4 regions of the Pseudomonas sp. PDM31 genome follow, and region 3 is predicted to be linked to each of the others. Evidence: predicted binding sites of a transcription regulator. Region 3 holds the regulator's gene; each other region holds the start of a gene.
The links. Region 3 encodes FliA, which starts transcription of late flagellar genes. Its sites were predicted from a motif close to CTAAAGTTTNNNNNNNNNNNGCCGNTAA; they were not measured.

Region 1 (2,201 bases), on a different contig from region 3:
CTGTGCGGGCTGTCCCAGGCCTGTTGCGCCGACAGCGCCAGACCATTGGCCAGCAACACGGTGTTGGCCGGTTGATTGAGCCACCGGCGCAAGGTTGGATCGTCATCGAGGCGGTTTTGCTGGCGCAATGGATGCTCGCTGTCACGCGCGATGCGCAAGACTTTCACCAGTTCGCGCTGCTCGCAGAGCAACAGTCGATAGCCCTGCTGCACCCAGATCGGCAGGTGCCAGATCACCACCAGGGCCTGGCATATTTCCAGCAGGCGCACGCCAAACAACTGCTTTTCGACTTTGCGCGCCGACTCGCCCTTATGAATGACCCGCAGCTCCCAGTCTTCCAGTAATTGCGGGTGCGTCAGCGCCAGCGGCCACAAGGGTGACAGAAACAACAAGCTGCCCCAGTGGATGTCCTGCCAAAGCCGCGCCAGGCGACTGGCAAAAAAACCGTTGGCTTGTTGCGTGGCGTGCTGACTGATCATCTGCATCTGGCGCAAGGCCTTGGGAATCCCGGCCTGAGGTTCGACAGGCAGGCGCGCGAGCAGCTCTTGGGTGCGCTTGAGGCCAAGGCGATTGATTGCGACCTCAAGGTTTTCGGCGGGCGTGGTCATGCTGCCATGGGTGTGGCGGTTGGCTTCGCGAATCACACTCAGGGCAAGGGCCGGGCTGTCCTGCATCAGGTCGGCAATGTCGCGCAACGAGCGGCGATTATCGCCGATTGCGTTACACACCAGGTCATGGCTGGCTTGTGGAACCGGCAGGCGTACGCCATCGAGAAGCTTGACCCAGCCTTCGACAGTGGTCGGTTTTGCAGTGGGGACGTTCGTTTCGTTAGCCATGGCTGGAGGCGATCATTGTCAACGTTACCTATGCCCTGAGTGGGTCAAATTATCTTTTCGCCTGAACTGGCTACAGTCTGGCGCAGTTTTGCCGATAAATAGAAGAAGAGATTTTTTAACTTCCGAATATGACCTTGAACCCGACTCAGTAAGTGCTCTCCTAACCTATGGCTAAATTAATCGGCATCATTGTCGTATTCGCGAGCGTACTCGGCGGATACGTGCTTTCCCACGGCAAGATTGCCGCCCTGATCCAGCCTTTCGAGGTGATGATTATCGGCGGCGCAGCCCTTGGCGCCTTCGTGCAGGCCAACCCCGGCTACATGACGATGCACGTGCTCAAGAAGTCCTTGAGCCTGTTCAGCTCGCGTTTCAATCATTCCTTCTATCTTGAAGTGCTGGGCCTGATCTACGAGATCCTCAACAAGAGCCGCCGCGAAGGCATGATGGCCATCGAAGGTGACATCGAAGATGCCGCCGCGAGCCCGATCTTTGCCAAGTACCCGACTGTCCTCAAGGACGAGCGCATGACCGCGTTCGTGTGCGATTACCTGCGCATCATGTCCTCCGGCAACATGGCGCCCCACGAACTTGAAAACCTGTTCGACATGGAACTGGCCAGCCTCAAGGAAGACCTGGACCATCCGTCCCACGCGGTGAACGGCATTGCCGACGCCATGCCGGGCTTCGGTATTGTCGCCGCGGTACTGGGCATCGTGGTGACCATGGCTTCGCTGGGTGAAAGTGACCAGAAAATGATTGGTGTCCACGTAGGTGCGGCGCTGGTCGGTACCTTCTTCGGTATTCTCGCTGCTTATGGTTTCTTCGGCCCCCTGGCGCATGCGCTGCGTCACGATGCCAAGGAAGAGTTGAACATCTACGAAGCCATCAAGGCTTCGCTGGTCGCTTCGGCTTCCGGCATGCCACCGTCGCTGGCCGTGGAATTCGGACGCAAGGTTCTGTATCCGGCGCACCGTCCAAGCTTTGCCGAGCTGGAACAAGCGGTTCGCGGTCGTTAAGCCATGGAAAACAATCAGCCGATAATCATCAAGCGCGTCAAGCGCTACGCCAGCGGGCATCACGGTGGCTCGTGGAAAATCGCCTTCGCCGACTTTGCCACGGCGATGATGGCGTTTTTCCTGGTGTTGTGGCTGCTGTCCACCGCCACGCCAGAACAGAAGTTAGCCATCTCCGGTTACTTCAAAGACCCGGTCGGCTTTACCGAAAGCGGTACGCCCTACATCATTGATTTGGGCGGAACGCCGACCCTGGCACCGGAAAACACCCTCAACCCCGAGGATAAGTCGCAGCCGCAACCGGACCGGGTGACAGTCGACACCGATCAGGTCGAAGGTATGGCCGAAA
Region 2 (2,201 bases), on a different contig from region 3:
TGATCGCTGCCGCCACGCTGCTGGTGCGCGAGGCTTGCTGGTCGGAGTTGAACATCGACGAGTTGGAAGCGGCCACTACGCGCAACGCCACTTCGTTCACTTGCCCGGTCGCCGAGGACACTTCGCGGATCGAGGTGTGGATACGCTCCACGAAACGGTTGAATGCGGTAGCGAGGCTGCCGAATTCATCGTTGTTCTCGATGGTCAGGCGTTTGGTCAGGTCGCCTTCGCCGTCGGCAATGTCGGCCATGGCGCGGGTCATCACGTGCAGCGGCTGGATCAGGATGCGGATCAACATGCCCAGCAGGGCAATGATGATGGCCACTGCGATAACGGTGGCAACGACCGCCGAAGTACGGAATTCGCTGAGCATCGAGAAGGCTTTTTCCTTGTCGACCGACAGACCGATGTACCAGTTGACCGAAGGCAGACCTTTGATCGGGGTGAAGGAGACAATGCGTGTCTTGCCGTCGACCTCTACCTCGGCAAAGCCGCTGCCGATGCGCGGGGTATCTTTCGGATAGGCCTCGCTCAGGGTTTTCATGACCAGCGCTTTGTCCGGGTGAACCAGGATCTTGCCGTCGGCACTGACCAGAAACGCATAACCCATGCCGTCGAAGTCACGGGCGCTGAGGGTGTCGATCAAGGTTTGCAAGCTCAGGTCACCGCCCACCACTCCGACACTTTGTCCGGCTTTCCTCGAGGCCGTGGCCATGGAAATGATCAGCTGCCCGGTCGCCGCGTCGATGTAGGGTTCGGTCAGGGTAGGCGTGCTGCTGCTTTCTGCACCTTTGTACCAGGGGCGAACCCGCGGATCGAAGCCATCAGGCATCTTCGCATCCGGACGAATGGTGAAGTGCCCGGTGGCGTCACCCAGATAGGTCGCCATGAACGTCGACGTCAGGGCTTTCTGTTCCAGCAGCGCCGATACGTTGGCCTGCTCTGGATTGATCGCAATATTTTGCGAGAGGTTGTCGATCAGCAGAATGCGGCCGGTCAACCAGGTCTGGATATTGTTGGCGGTCACATCGCCCATCTCGTTGAGATAATTATCCAGGTCCTGGCGAATGGCATTGCGCTGCAAATAGTCGTTGTACAGCGTAAATGAGGCGAAGGCGGCAATCACGATAAGAGCCGCAGCTAGCAGGATCTTATGGCTGAAGCGCAGATTTTTGTTCATGGCTTGAGGTTCCGCTAAGGTCTTAATGTCCAGTGCGTGCTTTTTATAAAAGCGCGCGGATTGGGCAGTGTTGAAACAAGCTGATATTTCCGTCTTTCCTTAGGGGAAATGTCCTACTCGATTTTCAGACTGGTCTGTCGTTACCTCTATCGGCCGTGCAGGATTAAAGATTAACCATGGGTGACCAAATGCCTGATTCATTGCAACTCGTTATCGGTGCCGACCTCGCCTGTCAGCCGATTGCCCAGGCAATGCGCCTGGCGAACCGCCACGGTTTGATTGCGGGTGCCACCGGCACCGGCAAAACCGTCACGTTGCAACGCTTGGCCGAAGCCTTCAGCGATGCCGGAGTGGCGGTGTTCGCCGCCGACATCAAGGGTGACCTTTGCGGTCTGGGCGCTGCCGGCACCCCCCAGGGCAAAATTGCCGAGCGCATCGCCGGGATGCCATGGCTGAACCACAAGCCTCAGGCATACCCGGTGACCTTATGGGATGTTCACGGTCAGTCAGGTCATCCATTGCGCACCACCCTGAGTGAAATGGGGCCGCTACTGCTGGGAAGTCTGCTGGAGCTGACGGACAGCCAGCAGTCGGCGTTGTATGCCGCATTCAAAGTCGCCGACCGCGAAGGCTTGTTGCTGCTGGATCTCAAGGATCTGAAGGCGTTGCTCAATCACCTGCGCGACAACCCGCTGTTGCTGGGTGACGACGCCGCGCTGATGACAACAGGCTCCAGCCAGGCGCTGCTGCGGCGCCTGGCGACCCTGGAGCAACAGGGCGCCGAAGCCTTGTTTGGCGAACCGGCGTTGCAGCTCGAAGACATTCTGCAGCCAACCGCCGACGGTCGCGGGCGAATTCACCTGTTGGATGCCAGCCGCCTGGTGCACGAGGCGCCAAAGGTCTACGCGACCTTTCTGTTGTGGCTGCTGGCCGAACTGTTCGAGCAACTGCCGGAGCGCGGTGATGCCGACAAACCGTTGCTGGCGCTGTTTTTCGACGAAGCGCACCTGCTGTTCAACGG
Region 3 (2,201 bases):
CAAGGCCTGGGCTTCATCAGCCAGGCTGTTGACCAGTGGCGTGGCGCTTTCCACCAGATCCATGGTGCGGTTGGCTGCGGCCTCGGTCAGCTTGACCACATAACCCAGACGCTCGGTGGCGTCGGTGATCTGCGAGACCTCCTTGGCCTGCGGCATGTTCGGGTCAATCTGGAAATTGACGATGGCGCTATGCAGTTCGCGGGTGAGCTTGCCCACTTCCTGATACAGGCCGCGGTCACGGGTCTGGTTGAGCTCATGGATCAATTGCACCGCTTCGCCGAACTTGCCTTTCTCAAGGCTCGCGACCAGTTCGACGGCGTGTTTTTTCAGGGTCGATTCAAAATCGCCCAATGAAGACTCGTTATTGCCCATAGCTCCCCCGTGGCGCGCTCATCAACCGATGCGTTCGAAAATCTTCTCGATTTTTTCTTTCAACGCTTGGGCCGTGAAGGGTTTGACCACATAGCCGTTGACGCCGGCCTGGGCCGCTTCGATGATCTGCTCGCGCTTGGCTTCAGCGGTCACCATCAGCACCGGCAAGTGCTTGAGCTTTTCATCGGCGCGCACGTGACGCAACAGATCGATACCGGTCATGCCAGGCATGTTCCAGTCCGTTACCAGAAAGTCGATACTTCCGCTGTTGAGCACCGGAATGGCAGTGGTGCCATCGTCGGCCTCGACGGTGTTGGTGAACCCAAGGTCACGCAGCAGGTTCTTGATGATCCGCCGCATCGTTGAGAAGTCATCAACGATGAGGATTTTCATGTTCTTGTCCAATTCGACCTCCAAGCAGTCTTAAACGCGCCCAGCACCTGGACGCGCCATTTCAATCAATCCGGCAAAGCACTCGATGACTGTCTGGAGCACAACAGATCGCGACCGGTGCCGTTCAAATCCGCACCAGTCTCGTTCGCAGTGTCCCCACACTGCCTTCAGCGCGCTCGCCACTCCCCCAAACGCCCCCGCAAACGGGCCGCGCACTGGCTGTGTAACTGGCTGACCCGAGATTCGCTGACCCCCAGGACCTCTCCGATTTCCTTGAGGTTCAGTTCTTCGTCGTAGTACAGCGCCAACACCAGTCGCTCACGCTCCGGCAAATTGGCAATCGCGTCCGCCAGCGCTGCCTGGAAGCGTTCATCTTCCAGATCGCGTGACGGCTCCAGATGAGCACTCGCGCCATCCTCGTGCAGCCCTTCGTGTTCGCCGTCCTGCAACAGATCGTCGAAACTGAATAACCGGCTGCCCAGGGTGTCGTTCAAAATCCCGTAATAATCGTCGAGACTCAATTGGAGTTCGGCCGCAACCTCGTGATCTTTAGCGTCACGGCCGGTTTTAGCTTCAATCGAGCGAATTGCGTCGCTGACCATGCGGGTATTGCGATGGACCGAACGTGGCGCCCAGTCCCCCTTGCGCACTTCATCGAGCATCGCGCCGCGGATTCGAATGCCCGCGTACGTTTCGAAGCTCGCGCCTTTGCTGGCGTCGTATTTGGTTGAAACTTCGAGCAGGCCGATCATCCCGGCCTGGATCAGGTCTTCGACCTGGACACTGGCCGGCAGACGCGCCAGCAAGTGGTAAGCAATGCGTTTGACCAGCGGCGCGTAACGCTCGATCAGCTCGTACTGCGCGTCACGCGCCGACTTCTTGTAAAGGTTGTAACCGCTGGCTGTCATAGAACCGGACCTGCGGTTTGCTGCACCAGACGCTCGACAAAAAACTCAAGATGCCCACGGGGGTTGGCAGGCAGCGGCCAGGCATCGACCTTCTGCGCGATCGCTTTGAACGCCAGCGAACACTTGGAACGCGGGAACGCTTCGTAGACCGCTCGCTGCTTCTGCACGGCCTTGCGCACGCTTTCGTCGTAGGGCACCGCGCCGACGTATTGCAAGGCAACGTCGAGGAAGCGATCGGTGACCTTGGTCAACTTGGCGAACAGGTTGCGCCCTTCCTGCGGACTTTGGGCCATGTTGGCCAGGACGCGGAAGCGGTTCATGCCGTAGTCGCGATTGAGCAACTTGATCAAGGCGTAGGCGTCGGTGATCGAGGTCGGTTCGTCGCAGACCACCAGCAACACTTCCTGGGCTGCGCGAACGAAACTGACCACCGACTCACCAATGCCCGCAGCGGTGTCGATCACCAGTACATCGAGGTTGTCGCCGATATCACTGAAGGCCTGAATCAGGCCGGCGTGTTGCGCGGGG
Region 4 (2,201 bases), on a different contig from region 3:
TTGCGACGCACCTTCATCACTAAACGGCACGGCGCTTGCTTTTTTATCTGTCATGAACACAGAACCGACATTTTTTCGACACCTGACCACGCCCTGCCGCAAATTATTCGGCGTGCTCGCGGCCGTTTGCCTGTTCAACGCTGGCAGCCCTGCCCTTGCTGACGCGGTTACCTTGCCTGACATGCTTATCGGCGTCACCCAGGGGTTTCTTGAATTCACCGTAGAAGACTATCTGGCTACCAGTCAAACCGAAGGTCGCTACGAGATACAGGTCAACCAGCTCGATCCGCGACTGCGCATGCCCATGTGTGACAAGGAATTGACAGCGTCACTCGAAAGCCCGGCCAAGCCACTGGGGCGCGTCACGGTCAAGGTCCGTTGTGAGGGCGCCACCCCCTGGACCGTCTTCGTACCCGCTCAAGTACGCCTGTTCCGCGATGTCGTGACCGTCGCCCGGCCATTGCGCCGCGCAGCCATCGTCGAGCCTGAAGACGTGATCCTGCGCGAACGCGACATCAGCTCGATCAACCAGGGCTACCTGACTTCCCTGGACCAGGCGATCGGGCAGCGACTGACCCGACCAATGGTCGCAGACCAGTTGATTACCCTGGTGCATATCGAACAGGCGGAAGTCATACGCAAGGGCGATCAGGTCGTGATTACCGCCCGCAGTGGCACGCTCAGTGTGCGAATGCCCGGCGAAGCCCTTTCAAACGGCGGCCTGAGCGAACAGATACGGGTGAAAAACCTGAACTCTCAACGGGTTATCAAGGCGCAGGTGACCGCGCCCGGGCAGGTGGAGGTATTCATGTAGGGAGTTGATTTGGCGATGTTCTGTGCCCATCAAGCGCCTGGATTGCGAAAACATGGCGCTGGCCCCAGCGGTTCCCTAAACTGTGCCCTATGCACGGCAAGCGTTGACGCGCGCAGACTCATTGATAAATGAGCCTAAAGTTTTCCAGGGTATGGCCGAAAACAGGGCAAGCGTCCAAATTCCCAGAGGTTTTATCATGGTCATCGATTTCAGCCGTTTGAACAGCTCCTCGTCCCCTACGGGCAGTACACGTACCAGCGCCGCCAGGGAAACTGCCGAAGCCGGCAAATCCGCGCCGCTGGAATCCGCGGCCGAACAGGCCGGTACCGTCAAAAGCGGGGAATCGGTACATTTCAGCGAAGAGGCTCAGCAGTTGCAGAAGGTCACTGACAAGCTGCGCGATCAGCCTGCCGTCGACAAAGCCCGCGTGGCCGAGTTGAAAGCAGCGATTGCCGATGGCAGCTATAAAGTCGACAGCAACCGCGTAGCCAGCAAACTGCTCAACTTCGAAGCCCAGCGCTAGGCCCCGGCCGGCGCCAGGCTTTTGGACGCTTAAAACCCAAGGCCCGCCATGCACGACACTCATTTACTGCAACTGATTACCGACGACTTTGCACCGACGCAACATCTGCTGGAGTTGCTGCAGACCGAATCGCTTGCCTTGCATGGCCGCGACATGCCATTGCTCGAGGACATTCTGGCGCAGAAACAGGCCCTGATCGTCTTGCTTGAACAGCATGGCCGCAAGCGCAGTGAAATACTCTCCAGCCTCAATCTGCCGACCAGCCGCCAGGGTCTGGAGCAGTTGGCCAGCCAATCAAGCATTGGCGAACAGTTGCTGGCGCAAAGTGACGCGCTGACCGATCTACTCGCGCAATGCCAGGCCATCAACGCCAACAACGGCAAGTCGATCCTGACCCAGCAAATGGCCACGGCCACCCAGTTGAAAATCCTCAATGGCGGTGAAACCCCGGCGCTTTACGACGCCAGCGGCACTTTCTCCAAGCTTGCCAAGCCTCGCGCACTCAGTCAGGCCTAGCTCCACGTTGAGCCCGCTCTATCACTACGCGCAACATACTGGCAAAATGATAGCCAGCCGTAGTCAAATTTGCCTGGAGATTGATTAGCCGTGTCAAATGCCCTAAATGTGGATGATTCCCCGCAGCCACCCAAGGTGCTCTCCACGCCTCTGGAAATCTCCAGCAACCTGCGCCAGTTACTTGAAAGCCACGACCCCCTGATCATCACCTTTCATGAACGCAGCCAGCGCTTCCAGAGCTATCTGGTTGATCTGGACCGTGAAGGCGGCATGATTGCGCTGGACGAAATGGTCCCTCGCGATGGCGAACGTTACTTGCTCGCCGGCGAGCCGTTCAAGGTCGAAGGC

Region 1: the regulator FliA is predicted to act here: its motif matches at 907-934, upstream of motA (flagellar motor stator protein MotA).
Region 2: the regulator FliA is predicted to act here: its motif matches at 1,327-1,354, upstream of KW839_RS13540 (methyl-accepting chemotaxis protein).
Region 4: the regulator FliA is predicted to act here: its motif matches at 949-976, upstream of flgM (flagellar biosynthesis anti-sigma factor FlgM).

The regions. Positions count from the first base shown of each region.
Region 1 is NZ_JAHUWS010000004.1:453,970-456,170, forward strand. It holds gene KW839_RS10800 (HDOD domain-containing protein) at 1-836, opposite strand, end outside; gene motA (flagellar motor stator protein MotA) at 1,004-1,855, shown strand; gene motB (flagellar motor protein MotB) at 1,859-2,201, shown strand, end outside.
Region 2 is NZ_JAHUWS010000006.1:83,881-86,081, reverse strand. It holds gene KW839_RS13540 (methyl-accepting chemotaxis protein) at 1-1,180, opposite strand, end outside; gene KW839_RS13535 (helicase HerA-like domain-containing protein) at 1,369-2,201, shown strand, end outside.
Region 3 is NZ_JAHUWS010000009.1:212,014-214,214, forward strand. It holds gene KW839_RS19025 (protein phosphatase CheZ) at 1-372, opposite strand, end outside; gene KW839_RS19030 (chemotaxis response regulator CheY) at 394-765, opposite strand; gene fliA (RNA polymerase sigma factor FliA) at 933-1,673, opposite strand; gene fleN (flagellar synthesis regulator FleN) at 1,670-2,201, opposite strand, start outside.
Region 4 is NZ_JAHUWS010000014.1:8,249-10,449, reverse strand. It holds gene flgA (flagellar basal body P-ring formation chaperone FlgA) at 53-814, shown strand; gene flgM (flagellar biosynthesis anti-sigma factor FlgM) at 1,011-1,337, shown strand; gene KW839_RS23425 (flagella synthesis protein FlgN) at 1,386-1,853, shown strand; gene KW839_RS23420 (flagellar brake protein) at 1,944-2,201, shown strand, end outside.